DNA from 4 places in the Desulfuromonas thiophila genome. Region 3 is predicted to be linked to each of the others. Evidence: riboswitches for the same ligand, from Rfam matches in the RefSeq annotation. Region 3 holds a riboswitch; each other region holds the start of a gene.
The links. A riboswitch is a leader RNA that binds a small molecule or an ion and turns the genes downstream of it on or off. The one in region 3 is predicted to bind cobalamin.
Positions count from the first base shown of each region.

Region 1: it holds a riboswitch for cobalamin, as region 3 does, so the genes downstream of both, BLR80_RS09470 (TonB-dependent receptor plug domain-containing protein) here and BLR80_RS11690 (TonB-dependent receptor plug domain-containing protein) in region 3, are expected to answer to the same signal.
Region 2: it holds a riboswitch for cobalamin, as region 3 does, so the genes downstream of both, metE (5-methyltetrahydropteroyltriglutamate--homocysteine S-methyltransferase) here and BLR80_RS11690 (TonB-dependent receptor plug domain-containing protein) in region 3, are expected to answer to the same signal.
Region 4: it holds a riboswitch for cobalamin, as region 3 does, so the genes downstream of both, BLR80_RS12315 (ribonucleoside triphosphate reductase) here and BLR80_RS11690 (TonB-dependent receptor plug domain-containing protein) in region 3, are expected to answer to the same signal.

Region 1 is NZ_FNAQ01000012.1:6,661-10,228, reverse strand. It holds gene BLR80_RS09470 (TonB-dependent receptor plug domain-containing protein) at 1-824, opposite strand, end outside; cobalamin riboswitch at 994-1,181, opposite strand; gene BLR80_RS09465 (transposase) at 1,465-2,130, opposite strand; gene BLR80_RS13330 (hypothetical protein) at 2,326-2,457, shown strand; gene BLR80_RS09460 (hypothetical protein) at 2,499-3,568, opposite strand, start outside.
Region 2 is NZ_FNAQ01000029.1:3,311-6,878, reverse strand. It holds gene metE (5-methyltetrahydropteroyltriglutamate--homocysteine S-methyltransferase) at 1-1,417, opposite strand, end outside; cobalamin riboswitch at 1,459-1,642, opposite strand; gene BLR80_RS12440 (hypothetical protein) at 1,685-2,053, opposite strand; gene BLR80_RS12435 (homocysteine S-methyltransferase family protein) at 2,037-3,568, opposite strand, start outside.
Region 3 is NZ_FNAQ01000021.1:35,666-39,233, forward strand. It holds gene BLR80_RS11690 (TonB-dependent receptor plug domain-containing protein) at 1-1,432, opposite strand, end outside; cobalamin riboswitch at 1,551-1,732, opposite strand; gene BLR80_RS11695 (putative manganese-dependent inorganic diphosphatase) at 1,910-3,568, opposite strand.
Region 4 is NZ_FNAQ01000026.1:11,221-14,788, forward strand. It holds gene cobT (nicotinate-nucleotide--dimethylbenzimidazole phosphoribosyltransferase) at 1-447, opposite strand, end outside; gene cobU (bifunctional adenosylcobinamide kinase/adenosylcobinamide-phosphate guanylyltransferase) at 460-1,014, opposite strand; gene cobC (alpha-ribazole phosphatase) at 1,004-1,612, opposite strand; cobalamin riboswitch at 1,721-1,837, opposite strand; cobalamin riboswitch at 2,015-2,193, shown strand; gene BLR80_RS12315 (ribonucleoside triphosphate reductase) at 2,341-3,568, shown strand, end outside.

The DNA.
Region 1 (3,568 bases), on a different contig from region 3:
AGGGTGAAGTGCGATTCCGGCGCCTGCGGGTCTTTCTGCGCCACGCCCATGTCGTTGATGTCGTTGATGCGCAATTCAGCCTGGACGCTGTGATGGTCGTTGACGTTGTAGAGGGCTTTCAGGTCGAGGCTTTTGTTTTCAAACTGGCTGTGGGGTAGCTCGTCGCCGTCGCCGACTTCATAGTCGTCGTGATCCTGAGCCGCCACGTTGAGGCGAATGCCGAGACCGTGACCGCCGGCGTTGACCGTATAGTTGCCGACCAGGCCGTCATCCACCGACGAATAGCGCGTGCCGATGTGGTGCTCGGCCTGCCAGCTGTCGCCGTCGGCCAGAGCCACCTCCTTGGTGATGATGTTGATGACGCCGCCGAGGGCATCGCTGCCGTAGAGCACAGAGGAGGGGCCCTTGACCACTTCGATCCGTTCAATGTCGTTGCTGTCGATAAACGGCGTCAGCGGCGCGCGACCCGCCCACAGGTTGGTCTCGCGGTCGCCGTCGAACAGCACCAGCACCCGGTTGGTGCCCATGCCGCGAATGGTCGGCGTGGTTTCCCACGGCCCGGCGCCGCTCAGGGTCACACCGGCCACGCCGTCGAGCAGGTCGGTGAACGTAGCGGCATTCTGCTCCTGAATCTGTTGCTGGTTGACGACGCTGATCGTCACCGGCGTGGCAAAGGCGGAATTCTGCGAGCGGGTGGCCGTGACCACCATGTCATCGAGCACAAGGCTGTCCGTCGTCTCATCGGCAAACACCGTGGAGATATTGGGTGTCATGCCGAGCAGGTAGAAAAAAAGGGCATAAAAAATGGTGTGGCGGTTTTTCATCGAGAAGCGCTCCTTGGTTGATTGCACAACATTGGATAAAAACGGGGAGGCTTCAGACAGATTTCAGGCGTGGCGGAAAACAAAAAAGCCCGTAACCAGACGGTTACGGGCTCCCATTGTGACCCTTGACCTTGCGCATGCCGACCGAATCATCCCCTTCGGTATAAATGACATCAAAACCACGACAGCAGGTCTTCTGACTCCCGGATCGTCCTTCAACCGCGCCTTCCCGAACGGTGGTTCAGTGGCGTTGTGCGATTGTTGTCCCCGGTTACAGCGGTGGGTCCGTTCCCGATTTGCACGGGATTCCCTTTTCAGCAGCCGCGCGGGCTGAACACTGTTGTGGCAAACTATTCAGTTGTCGGTGGCGGCCTGTGGCCGCCCGTTTCCTGTCGGCGAACCTCCTGAAGGGTGGTTTTACGCGCTGGGCTGAAGATGGCGCTTTTTCAGGGCACGGCCCCGGAACTATAGAGGAGTTCGGCTGCTGACCGCAACCGCATATTTGCGGTCATGACCGAGCCGCCACGCCGCATCGGACAAGAGGCTCAATGTTCCGTGCGGCCAGTGTTCGGGTGGAGATCTGATATCGGTTTCTTCAGGCAACAAACCCAGCCAGGGCTTCTGGCGCAGAGGCCAGATGCTAAACCAGGGGACGCTCCCCGGTTTTTCTTGGCCTGCCCGGTTTGCGGGGCCTTAGCGTTGTCTTCAATGTCTCTTCCATCTTATCGATAAACCCCTCAGAACCGAACGGACGACCTGCCCGGGTTACGCTACGCAAGCTGTCTTCAGCTTTGTCGTCACTTTGCATGATAAAATCAGCATAGGCTGACCTGTCTTTGCAAGCAAGCCAAGAGGGTGAATGTAAAAGATCATCACAGCCAGAGGTGAGATGAGCCCTGGCGCTGGACCAGCGGTAATCTTCCGCCTTTTTTACTGTGCCCGATTTGACCGCGTTCTGTTCGATATATCGTGCCACCGTCCACAGATAGTCATCCTGTTCCACCAGACATGAAAAGAACCGGTTTTGCCAAATACGACCGTTTTGCTTCAATTTGCGATTGAGATATTGCGTATAGACTTGATTTGTCAGGCCGATGCCGCGAGCCAGTGAGTCCTCTTTCTCGGGAACAACGAGCAAATGAACATGGTTGTCCATCAAAACAGTAGGCCCAAATCTGCAAAGAAAACGCCTTGCTGTATTTTGCCAGCAGTTTGAGGTATTGCAGTCGGTCTTCATCGTTAAAAAAGACGGTCGCGCGGTTGTTGCCGCGCTGAGTGACGTGGTGGGGATATTCGGGAACGACAATGCGGGCTATTCTTGGCATGGGAGAAGGATAGACTGGTTTTGTGTTAAAAGCAATTTAATTTGGAGGGTGTCCCTTGTTTCCTCTCGTTTCTCCCTACTTTCTTGACTGATTACAGTCGTTGTCACATATTCATAGTGATTTTTTCGGTCTACTGTCTGGTTCATCTTTAAACCCCATTTTTGAAGGAGGGCGAAATGAGCCACAAAGACGACATGGACAATCATTCAAACCAACTGAACCCGAACAACGATGCCTACTGGGAGTCCAGAGGCGAGGACGAGCGGCCTGAAGATTGGGAAGATCGTTCAAGTGAAGACCTGGATTAAGTAAGAAAGAGTAGAGAGGAAGGGGCGTGGTCCCCTTCCTTTCACTTTTCAATGATGGCGTTGCAGTGAATGAGATGCCAGTTTGAATAGCTCTCAAACCTGACAAGAAGTTCTTTTTCCGGGAGGTCTTTTTTTGTCTCTTCGAAGAATTTTTGAAGAATTCTGGCTCCTGCATATCCGTCGCAAAGCAACTGCTTCTCAATTTCCCGGTTTTCTTCCGATGGATAGATCTCGGAAGGAATCAGTGCGTCTATCCAGGTTCTGAGTGTATGAAACTCAATCGGCTTGCCTTGGTACTTGGCACGTTTGAGCTGCCGCATTCTGTTTTCCTTATCGACTCCGGCTTCGGCTTGGTATTTGGCCGTCTCCTCATCAATCAAGCCTTGTTTGGACAGTTGTACTCTCGGCATGTTGTCCGCAATGTCGTCAAGGCTTTGATACCAACCGCGAGAAACAAGATTGTCAAAAAAATAACTAAAGAAGCGTTTGACCGGGGCCTGCACCTTATTTTTTTCAAAAGTCGGAAGAATGATGTTTGAGAGTTTTGGTTCTTTGACTCCGTAGTAGATCCACAGGCATTCAACTTCTGCCATCGCAAGAAAGTAGATGAAGCGCTCAATGAACAGCCAAGCCAAGGCTGGTTTCATTTCTGAAAAATCCTTGCTTTCGTCAACCAAATTTTTAAGGGGATGGGGCAAGTTGAACTTGGGCGCCAAGACCTCTGAGACGAATGTTTTAAAGTGGCCAAAATGTTTGTCTTCTTCCAATTGATGTGCTGATTCCGCCATTACCAACCATTGTACAGCATCGGAAAATATCTCTCTCAACGTATGAGGTAATAGTGCATCTTCATGCATCAAGATGCCTTGGCTGAAGAGTCTCCATTTGTAGGCATCAGATTTTGCAAGAGGGGATTTTTCAGTTACGAGTCGAAATTCCTCTTTAAACTCACCGTTACCGAGCTGAGTCATGTGTTCAATGATCTTGTTGTAATCTTCTTCAGGAACATCATCTTCTCTGAGCCATTTGCGAACCGTCGGTTCTTTCTTGCCAACGATTTTTCCTGATTCCACACGGCCAAGTTTTTCGATGTTGAACTTTAAACAAGAAC
Region 2 (3,568 bases), on a different contig from region 3:
TTTCCTGTTCCTCGACAACCTGGCGAATCTGCCTCCGGATAAATGCTTTGTAGCGGGCTTCAGGCATCGCTCCGGCAGCGAATTGCCGACGTATGGAACGAATCTCGGCGGTCTGGGGAAAAGAGCCAATGGTGGTTGTCGGCAACAGGGGGAGCTTAAGCCAGGCCGCTTGTTTTTTTTTCCGCTGTGGAAAGATTGAGGTACGGCTTTGCATTGCCTCAGTCACCCCAGCGACACGGGAACGCACCTCAGGGCGCAGTGTTCGGCTGTCACTGCGTCTCGCTGCGAGCTGAGCGTCGTTCTCCCGCAACAGTGGCTCATGACACCCCCCGGCGATCTTGGCCAATGTTGCCGTTTCCCGGCACTTCTGGACAGCGAAAGCCAGCCATTCCCTGATGGTCGGATCGATATTTTTTTCCAACCAGAGATCGACCGGCACATGCAGCAACGAGCAACTGGACGCCGCCATGACCCTTCCCTCTCCGAGGCGCTGAGCCAGAAAGTCCAGTCTCTGCTTTGAATGGCGCAAATCGTTTTTCCAGACATTACGGCCATTCACCAAACCAGCAGACAGAACCATCGTTTCCGGCAGGATGTCCAGCACGGTATTGAGCTGCGCCGCGCCACGCACCAAGTCCAGATGCAAGCCATCGCAGCCGCTCTCCAAGGCCAGGGGCAGATTGTCGCCAAGCGCGCCAAAATAGGTGGCAAGCAGCAGCTGGCTGCCGGTGGCCGCCTCCTTGAGCCGGCGCAGGGCAGGGACAAATGCCTCTCGGGCCATGCCAGGCAAATCAGTACACAGGATCGGCTCGTCAATCTGGATCCAGTCACACAGGGGCGCCAGATCGACAAGCAACGTGCAATAGACACGGACGATATCATCCAGAAAGCGCCAGCGGTCGGCACCATTGAGTTCTTTTGCCAAGCTGGTGAAGGTGAGCGGTCCGATCAGAACCGGTTTGGGGCGAAATCCCAGAGAAAGGGCATGGCAGGTTTCTTCAATAAGTTTTCCCGTTGAACGCCGGATGATTGTCTGCGGCGTGAACTCAGGAACCAAGTAGTGATAATTGGTATCGAACCACTTGGTCATTTCCATGGCCGGAAGATTGGCCGTCGCATCACCCCGTGCCATGCGAAAATAGGTGGAGAGATCGGCTTCTTCTGCCGCGCCAAAGCGCTGGGGAATCATCCCCAGCATAAAAGCAGTATCGAGCATCTGATCATAGAGGGAGAAATCCCCCACGGCGACCATGGAGAGCCCCTGATCGCGTTGAATTTTCCAGTTGCGCTCCTTAAGTGTTTTTGCGGTGCGAATCAGCTCGTCCTGATGGCCGGTGCCTTTCCAGAAGTTTTCCAGCGCCTTCTTCAGTTCACGGCCAGCGCCAATGCGCGGAAACCCCAGTACGTGTGCTTCCATGACAATACAGTTCCTTTCATTTGTCTGTTACGCGAGACGAAACTACGATTACGAACAGGACGTCTTCTGGCTCCCGGACCCCGAATTGCTTTACCTTCCCGTTTCAAGCGAAACAGTGACAAAGCAGGGGAATATCTCCGGTTACAGCGGCGCGTCCGCGACGGATTTTCACCGTCTTCCGTTTCCTGTTCACCCTTGCCAACAATTTTGCGTGCATCAAATACGTTTTTTCCGGCCCATGCTATAAGCGGACCACCATCCCTCCTTTCATTTTGTCCAGCGCTGGGGTTCGGTCCGGCTGGCGATTTCCTGTTCTCTGACAATGTTATCGGCCATGCGCAGCAGGGAAAACCAGGCAGGGTTCCCGAGCAATTGCAGAACAAGCCTATTCCGCGCGGCCTCGTCGATCTGCAGCACCAGATAACGCTGCAGAAACTCCCGACGCTGTAACTCCGAAAGATCGCCACAGGAGGTTTCTGCAAGTGGCAGCTGAAAGGGTTCGATGCCCATCAGAAAACAGGCTGACAACAGGGTTCTGCACTGCAACCGCAAACCGTCGCCGGAAAACGGGCTGGCACCTGTCAACTGGCGAATCAACAACCGCAGAGCAGCGCGATTTTTAAATTTCCGGTGCATCGGAAACGTCCTTTCCGGCAGCCTCCGGCGATGTGGCACGGCTGCCTTCATCACTGAACCGCTGAGCCAGCCGCACCGCGCCAATGGCATCGCTAGCGTAGCCACTGGCGCCGATTTCATCGGCGTAGTGTTGATCCACCACCGCGCCGCCGATCATGAAGCGCACCTTTGTCAGGCCCTCGGCACGGGCCAGGTCGATCACCTTTTTCATCTCCACCATGGTGGTGGTCATCAGCGCGGACAAACCAATGATTTCAGCCCCATGATGCCTGGCTGCGCGGACGATATCCTCAGCCGAGACATCCTTGCCCAGGTCGATGACGTCAAAATTATAATTGTTCAGCATCAACGCCACGATGTTCTTGCCGATATCGTGGATATCCCCCTGTACCGTGGCCAGCACCACCTTGGGGCCCTTGCCGCCCGAGGCACCGCTGGCTGCATCAAGAAATGGCTGCAGCACGCTGAAGCCTTTGCGCATGGTATCGGCACAGGTGATCAGCTGCGGCAGGAAATACTCCTTGCGGTCAAACTTGTCGCCCACCAGATTGATGGCCGGAATCAGACGATCATCCACCAGCGAACGGGGCGACTCCCCCTGTTCCAGGGCCAGCCGGATCGTCTGTTCCATCCCTTCTTCGTCCCCTCCGACAACCGCATCAAAGACCTGTTCTCCCAGGGTGCGGGGGCCGCGAGTTGCGGTTACGCCTGCATCCTGCTGACCGAAACGGGCAATATAGCGCCCCATGCGCGGGTCGCGCCCGGCCAAAGCATCCACCGCGCAGGCGACATTGAGGGTATAGTCGCAGGCCGTGTCAATGAAGGCAGCGGTCAGCCCCCGCCCGGCAGCCATGCAGAGAAAGGTGCTGTCGAACCACTGCCGCACGGCCAGGTTATAGGTCAGATTTGATATCCCGGCCAGGGAGCGGAAGCGGCCCGAACGGGCGCACCAGTCGATCAGTTCCAGTGCGCGCCGGTGCGCAGCCGGTCCGGCGGCGGCGGTGAACACCAGGCAGTCCACCAGACAGTCTTCCGGGGCGATACCGTACCTACCGGCACAGGCGACGATCTTCTCAATCCGTTCGATCGCCTCGGCAGAACCGCCCCCGGCCCCCCCCTTGTCCAGCGGCATGCAGACGATCATTGCGCCATAACGGGCCGCAACCGCACACATCGCCTCCATGTCGCCATCCCTGGCACTGACGCTGTTGAGGATACCCCTGCCCGGAAAGACCCGCAGGGCCTGTTCGGCAGCCGCGACATTGACCGTATCAACCGCCACCGGCTTGCCGCACCCTTTGGCTGCCGCAAGTACAGCCCCGCGCATGGCAGCCACCTCGTCTACCCCCTGGGCATGCACGTTGATATCAATAATCGCCGCCCCTCGCCGCGCCTGCTCCTGCGCCATCCGCCGCACCTTCACCAGGTCCCCCTTGCGCAGGCTGTCTGCCAGTGCCGGATTGCCGGACGGGTTGATCTTGCCACCGAAGATGGTCAGGGGCAGATCATTGGAGA
Region 3 (3,568 bases):
GCTCGTCAAACAGCAGCTGGTCGATCCCCAGTTCCAGGCCACGGCTCTTTTCCGGGTCAAGGTCGCGATTGCCATACTCGGAATACAGCTCGTAGAGCGAAGGCGCGCGCAAACCGACGGCGTAGCTGGCCCGCAGGGTGGTGCCGGTCGCGGCAATGCGGTAAGCCGGCGCCAGCCGCCAGCTGTACTTGCTGCCGAACCGGTCATGGTCATCAAGCCGCACACCGCTGACCAGATCGACACCGTGCCACAGCCACTGGTGCTGCAGCCAGGCACTCAGGGTGGTGGCGTCCTCCTTGCTCTGGGCCGAACTGTCGGCCGTTTCGGTCTGGTGGCCGATGCCGCCGGTCAGGCTGTGGCCGCCACCCAGCTGGTACTGGCCCTGCCAGCGCCACTCGCGGGTCTCGCCCAGATAATCGTAAAACGGCTGACCGTCGTTGTCGTAGGCATCACGCTGCTGGCGCGCCTGGCTGAAATCGACATCCGACAGCAGGCGCCCCGCCAGCAGCACGCTGTGCAGATTGACGCGGCCGAACAGGCGCTCGGTGTCAATGCGGCTGTGGGTGCGGCCGGTCGGATCGGGCTGATACTGCCAGGTGGTCCAGTCCAGCGCGAAACGGTCGCCGGCGTAGCCGGCTCCCCAGTCATCCAGATCCATCTGGGCATCACTGTAGTGCACCAGCGCCGTCAGCGCGGTGGACGAACACAGCTGGGCATTGACCTTGCCGCTGAAGCTGGTGTTGCGCCAGCCATCGTCCTCGCTGGTGTTGCCCCCCTGGGCGATGGCGTTGTTATCGGCGTTGGCCAGGGAATAGCCCTCGCTGTCCAGATGCGACAGGGCCAGGGAATAGCCCAACGGCCCGACCGTGCCGCGCACATCGCCCGCCACCTTGCGGCTGTGATAGCTGCCCGCCTCGGCGCTGAGACTGCCCTGGGTCTGGTCTGTGGCCTGGCGGGTGATGATATTGATGACCCCGGCGCTGGCGTTGCTGCCATACAGCACGCTCATGGGGCCCTTGACCACCTCGATGCGCTCGATGTTGTCAAGACTCAGGTTGGCCAGATCGGCGCCGCGGTTGGTGTCCGTCGGGTCGTTGACCGCCACGCCATCCAGCAGCACCAGAGTATTCTTCGAATCAGCGCCACGCAAAAACACCTTGGTGGTCGTGCCCAGCCCGCCCAGCGGCGAGAGATTGACCCCCGGCACCAGCCGCAGGGCCTCGGCCACCGTCTGCACCTGACTGGCGGCGATATCCGCCGCGTTGATCACCGCCACCGACGCGCCGCCAACCTGCTGCACCGCGCTGCTGCTGCGCGTTGCCGTCACCACCAGATCCTCAAGGGTCTGCTCCGCCGCAGCCGTGCCGGCCGCCGCGCCACCTGCCAGACCCACCAGCAGCGCCAACGGCGCCGCCTTGCTCCACAACCTCATGTTCCGCCTCCAGAACGCCTGCGTCCGGGGCGCAAAAAACCCCGAACCGATAGTGAAAAATCGATTCGGGGTTGTCCCATTCTGCCCACAAATCGCCGTCCGTCTTCGCCACGAAGACCAACTAACAAGGGTTCAGGCAGGTCTTCTGACTCCCGGCTCAGCCGTCCGCCGCGCCTTCCCGGCAAAAGCCAGTGGCCTGAAGCAGCGTTCGTCCCCGGTTACAGCGGCGGGCCCGTTCCTGATTTGCACAGGATTCCCGTTTTAAGCTCGCAGGCGAGCACCTGAAACCATCTGGCGCGCACCATAGAAAGTCGGCCCGCGGCTGTCAAGGCCAAAGACCGGACAAGCCGTGCAACCGCGTTTTTTGCGTTGTATCGCCGCCAACCTTCGGCTAGGGTAGATGCCATGCTGCTTTGACCAGAGGGTCAAAACATTTCACCCCGTGATCCCCCTCCTTCACGGGGTCTTTTTATTCCATCAGACCGGCGGCGCCAGCACCTTCAGCAGATGCGGCAGCAGCTGCTTCTTGCGCGACAGCACCCCTTTCAACTCATACAGCCCATCCTCCAGTTGGGGATAGCCCATCGCAAAAGGCAGCGTGCTGTCGTGCGACACCAGCAGCAGACTGTCGCCAGCCACAATATCCGTCACCAGCAATCCGGTCAGGGCCAGATCCCGCTGCTGCCGCAGCCGTTCCAGCTGCGCCGCCAGCTCGCCCTTGAGACTGTGAAATTCGTGAAAGCCGACCACCTCCACCTGACCGATGCCGAAACGGCCGCCGCCAGCCTCGAACTGTTTGAAATCCGACAGCACCACCTGCTCCAGGCTGCTGTAGGCACTCATGGCGCTGGTAGCACTGAAGATACGCTGACCGAACTCCTGCGGATCGAGCCCGCTGCAGCGCCCCAGCCAGTCGGCCATGTCGCGGTCGATGGCCGTCGCCGTCGGTGACTTCAGCAGCACCGTATCCGACAGCAGCCCCGCCAGCATCAGCCCGGCAATGGCCGGCTCCGGCGTCAGAGCAGCCTGCTGGTACAGCGTCGCCACCAGGGTACAGGTACTGCCAAGCGGCTGATTGATGAAACGGATGGGTTTTTCCGTCTGCAGACTGCCCAGCCGGTGATGGTCGATGATTTCGAGAATCTCCACCTTGTCCGCCCCCGCCACCGCCTGACCCAGCTCATTGTGATCCACCAAAATCAGCTTACGGCGCGATGGCTGCAGCAGATTGCTCTTGGTCACCACCGCCAGCAGACTGCCATCATCATTGAGCACCGCCGCCCCCGGCACATCGCTGTGCAGCAGCGCCGCGCGCAGCTGCTCAATGCGGTCCTGCGGCCGCAGACTGGCAAACTCCGTCTGCGCCAGCGCCCCCACCGGCGTCGCCAGCCGGGTCAGCCAGGTACTGGTGGCCGTATCGAAGGCCGTCGACAGCACCGTCACCTGCTGGCGCCGCGCCAGCTCCAGAATCTCCTCCGGCACCGGCAGCGACCCCACCACCACCAGCACCCGCACGCCGTTTTCCACCGCCACCCGCAGAATCTCGCTGCGGTCGGCGGCAATCAACACCATGCGCCGCATGTCCTGATTGTGCATCTTGTCGGCAAAGGTCGGCGCCGACATGGCCGCCACATACAGGTTCAGATCCTCCAGCCGGTCGGCATCCACCGCATGCAGCGCCGTCGCCTTCAGACAGCGGCAGATCGACGCCGGCGAAGCGTACACCCGGCGCAGTTCCCTCTCCTGGCTCGGCACCAGAAAACGTTCCGACACCTTCTTCAGATACAGCATGCCCAGCGGCCGCTGGCGCTCGTCCACCACCGGCAGCAGCCGGATATTGTGCAGATGAAACAGCTCCAGCGCCCGTGACAAAGGCGCATCGGCGGCAATACTCACCGGCGGCTGATCCGACAGCACATCGCGGATACGCGGCACCACATCGGCCAACAGCTGCGGTTGCGGCACCGCCAGCTCCTGCAGAATGAACTCCGTCTGACGGTTGAGATTACCGGCCCGCGCCGGTCGCACCGACTCCAGCCCCTGCAGCTGCCGCAACCGGGCATAGGCAATGGCACTGCAGATGGAATCGGTATCGGGATTCACATGACCAATGACAAAGATTTCCTCCTGCGCCAT
Region 4 (3,568 bases), on a different contig from region 3:
GGCCGGTCCCCGTGACAAATCCGCGGTACCTGCGGCTACCTTGCGGTTCCACAGCGCGTCGTGGTGGTAGAGTTCCGTCAAATCTCCGGCCACCCCGGCATCGACCACGGTGAGGCTGGCACCGACCTGGCGTGCCAGGGCGTTGATGCTGGCTTTACCGTTGAGGAAGTTGCGCACCATCTCGACGGTGACGGCCTGGGGAAACCTGCTGACTCCGGCGGCGACAATGCCGTGGTCGCCGGCCATGACGGCAATGGCTTTGCGTTTCACCGACGGCGCCATGGAGCGGGTCATGGCGGCCAGCTCTTCGGCCGTATCCATCAACTGACCCAGAGCCCAGTGCGGGATGGCCAACTGGTCGAGGCGGGCGCGGGCCTGCTGGCGCATGACTGTATCGGCCGGGGTGATGGCGTTGAGAGTCTGGGACAGTAACGTGTTCGAATGCATAAATGTCTTCCTCTATTTCAGGGACAATGGCAGGCCGGAAACCAGGAAGACGGCTTCGTCGGCGTGGGCGGCCAGGGTTTGGTTGCAGCGGCCGATCAGGTCGCGGTAATGGCGCGACAGGGCATCCGCCGGCACAATGCCCATGCCCAGCTCGTTGGAGACGAAGATCACCGTGCGCTGGCCCTGGCGGGCGGCGTCAATCATTTGGAGGGTGAGGCGGTGAATGGCGTCTTCGTCGAGCGTTTGCTGCTCCGTTTCCGCGACATAGAGCAGGTTATTGATCCACAGGGTGACGCAATCGATCAGCACGACGGCACTGTCACGGCTGGCGTCCAGCGCCGCAACCAGATCCACCGGCTCCTCAATCGTCTGCCAACCTTGATCGGCGCGGCGCTGTTGGTGGCGGTCGATGCGCACCGCCATCTCGTCATCAATCACCGGGCAGGTGGCGATGTAACGGCGTGGTCCGGTCAGGGCCAGGGCGCGCTGCTCAGCGTAACGGCTCTTGCCGCTGCGGGCGCCGCCGCTGATGTAGAGGAGATGGTTGGTCAAGGGCTTAGACGCCATGGTTATACAGTCCGGTCAAGACGGCATGACATCCATCCAAATACAGCGTGGCATAGCCACCCCGTTCAATGGTGAATTTCAGATGGTCTTTTAATGACCAGCCGAGTAACTGGCAAATCAGTCCGCGCAACACGCCGCCATGGCTGACGATGACCAGGTGGCCGGCCTGTTCGGCCAAGATGCTTTCCACAACGGCATCGAGACGGTGGCGGAACTGCTTCAGCGATTCCCCGGCGGGGAAACAGAAATCGTCGGTAAAGGCGGCCCATTGATTGACGCGCTGCGGGTCGTTGTGGAGAATCTGGGCGAAATCCAACCCTTCCCAGTCGCCGAAATTGATCTCTTGCAGGCGCTCGTCAATGGTGACCGGACGGAGCGACTGGCGGATCAGGGGCTCGGCGGTCTGGCGGGCGCGTTGGGCCGGGCTGCACCACAGGGCATCGATGGCGGGAAAGCCGGGCCGGCTGAGATGGCGGACCAGACGTTCGGCCTGCTGCCTGCCGTCGGCACTGAGCGGTACATCGCTGCGGCCGATATAATGACCGTCAAATTCCGTGGCGATGGCGGCATGGCGGATGAGGGTAATCTGTGTGGTCATGGACGGTGCCGTCATCGGTCAAAAAAAATCCCCGCAACCAGAAAAGGTTGCGGGGATTCCGTATTTAATCCGCAAGTCGGGTTCAGCCACCTCATTCCACGAAGGTGGGGCGAACAAATGAATCGGGCGTGTATCTGACTGACGTCGCGGTCAAGCGACGAACACAGTGGCGGGTCCGCGACGGATTTGCACCGTCTTCCACGAGTCCGATTATTTTTTTTATGGTGGGCCTGTTTGTTGGCCAGGACGGTAGAGAAAAAAAATGCGCTTGTCACCTCAATATGATTTAATTGTTTATGAATCGGCGCAGTTGGGCCAGCCGTCGGCATCGTGCGGGGCGAAACCCCTTGACAGCTTCGTATGCCTCGGCTAAAGAGAACCAAAAATATCCACTTTCAGTGGAACCCATATCGTGGATCATGGTGCCCGTAAGGGCTTGATAGGGAAGAGGGGTGCAATGCCCCCGCGGACCCGCCGCTGTGAGCACAGACGACAGGCTTAATGCCACTGGTCTTCTGACCGGGAAGGCGCCTGAAGGTTGAAGTGCGAGCCAGAAGACCTGCCTGATCTGAACACTCGGTATTTCCTCGTGGTAAGGGAAGAGTGAGACCCGTATCCGGATTTAGAATGCGATAAGTCCGCAGGATGCCTTGGCGCCTGCGGACTTTTTATGTTTTTGCGCTAACAGTCTTCCGAAACACGAATCCGACACATACAAGGAGTAGACGATGTCGAAGCCTGGGTATTCCGAACAAGTTGTTGCCCTGGGATTACCTAGCGTGGTTGTCAAGCGTGACGGTAGCCAGGTGCTGTTCGACAGTGAACGTATCTGTTTCGCCATTGCCCGTGCCGGTAAGGCCACGGGCGAATTTGATGACGCCGAAGCCGCTCTACTGACACAGCAGGCTCTCAAGGTGTTGCGCCACCGTTTCGCCGGTCAGCCTCCCAAGGTTGAACAGATTCAGGATGTGGTGGAACAGACGCTGATTTCAGCCAACCACTTCGCTACCCTACGGGCCTATGCGGTGTACCGCGAACAACACCAGAAACTGCGACAGGATCGGCAGACCTTGGTCGATGTGGCGTCGTCCATCAATGAGTATCTCGACCAATCGGACTGGCGAGTCAACGCGAATGCCAATCAGGGCTATTCCCTCGGCGGGCTGATCCTCAACATCTCCGGCAAGGTGACGGCCAACTACTGGCTCAACCATGTCTATGCCCCGGAGTTGGGAGAGGCCCATCGCGACGGCAGTCTGCATGTCCACGATCTCGATATGCTGTCCGGCTACTGCGCCGGTTGGTCGTTGCGCATGCTGCTGCAGGAGGGCTTCAACGGCGTACCCGGCAAGGTGGAAGCGGCACCGCCGCGCCATCTCTCCAGCGTTATCGGTCAGATCGTCAACTTCCTTGGCACCTTGCAGAATGAATGGGCGGGAGCGCAGGCGTTCAGTTCGTTCGACACCTACCTGGCGCCGTTCGTGCGCAAGGACAGGCTCAGCTACGACGAGATCAAACAGCAGATGCAGGAGCTGATCTTCAACCTCAACGTGCCGTCGCGCTGGGGCACGCAGACGCCGTTCACCAACCTTACCTTTGACTGGACCTGCCCGGAAGACCTGAAGAATCAGGTGCCGGTGATCGGCGGCGAGGAGATGCCGTTTACCTATGGCGAGTTGCAGGCGGAGATGGACCTGATCAACCGCGCCTACATCGAGGTGATGACGACCGGCGACGACAAGGGGCGGGTGTTCACGTTTCCCATCCCGACCTACAACATGACGCCGGATTTTCCCTGGGAAAGCGAAAATGCCGAGCGGTTGTTCAGCATGACCGCCAAGTACGGTTTGCCGTATTTCCAGAACTTTCTTAATTCGGAGCTGCAGCCGAACATGGTGCGCTCCATGTGTTGTCGCCTGCAGCTTGATCTGCGCGAACTGCTCAAGCGCGGTAATG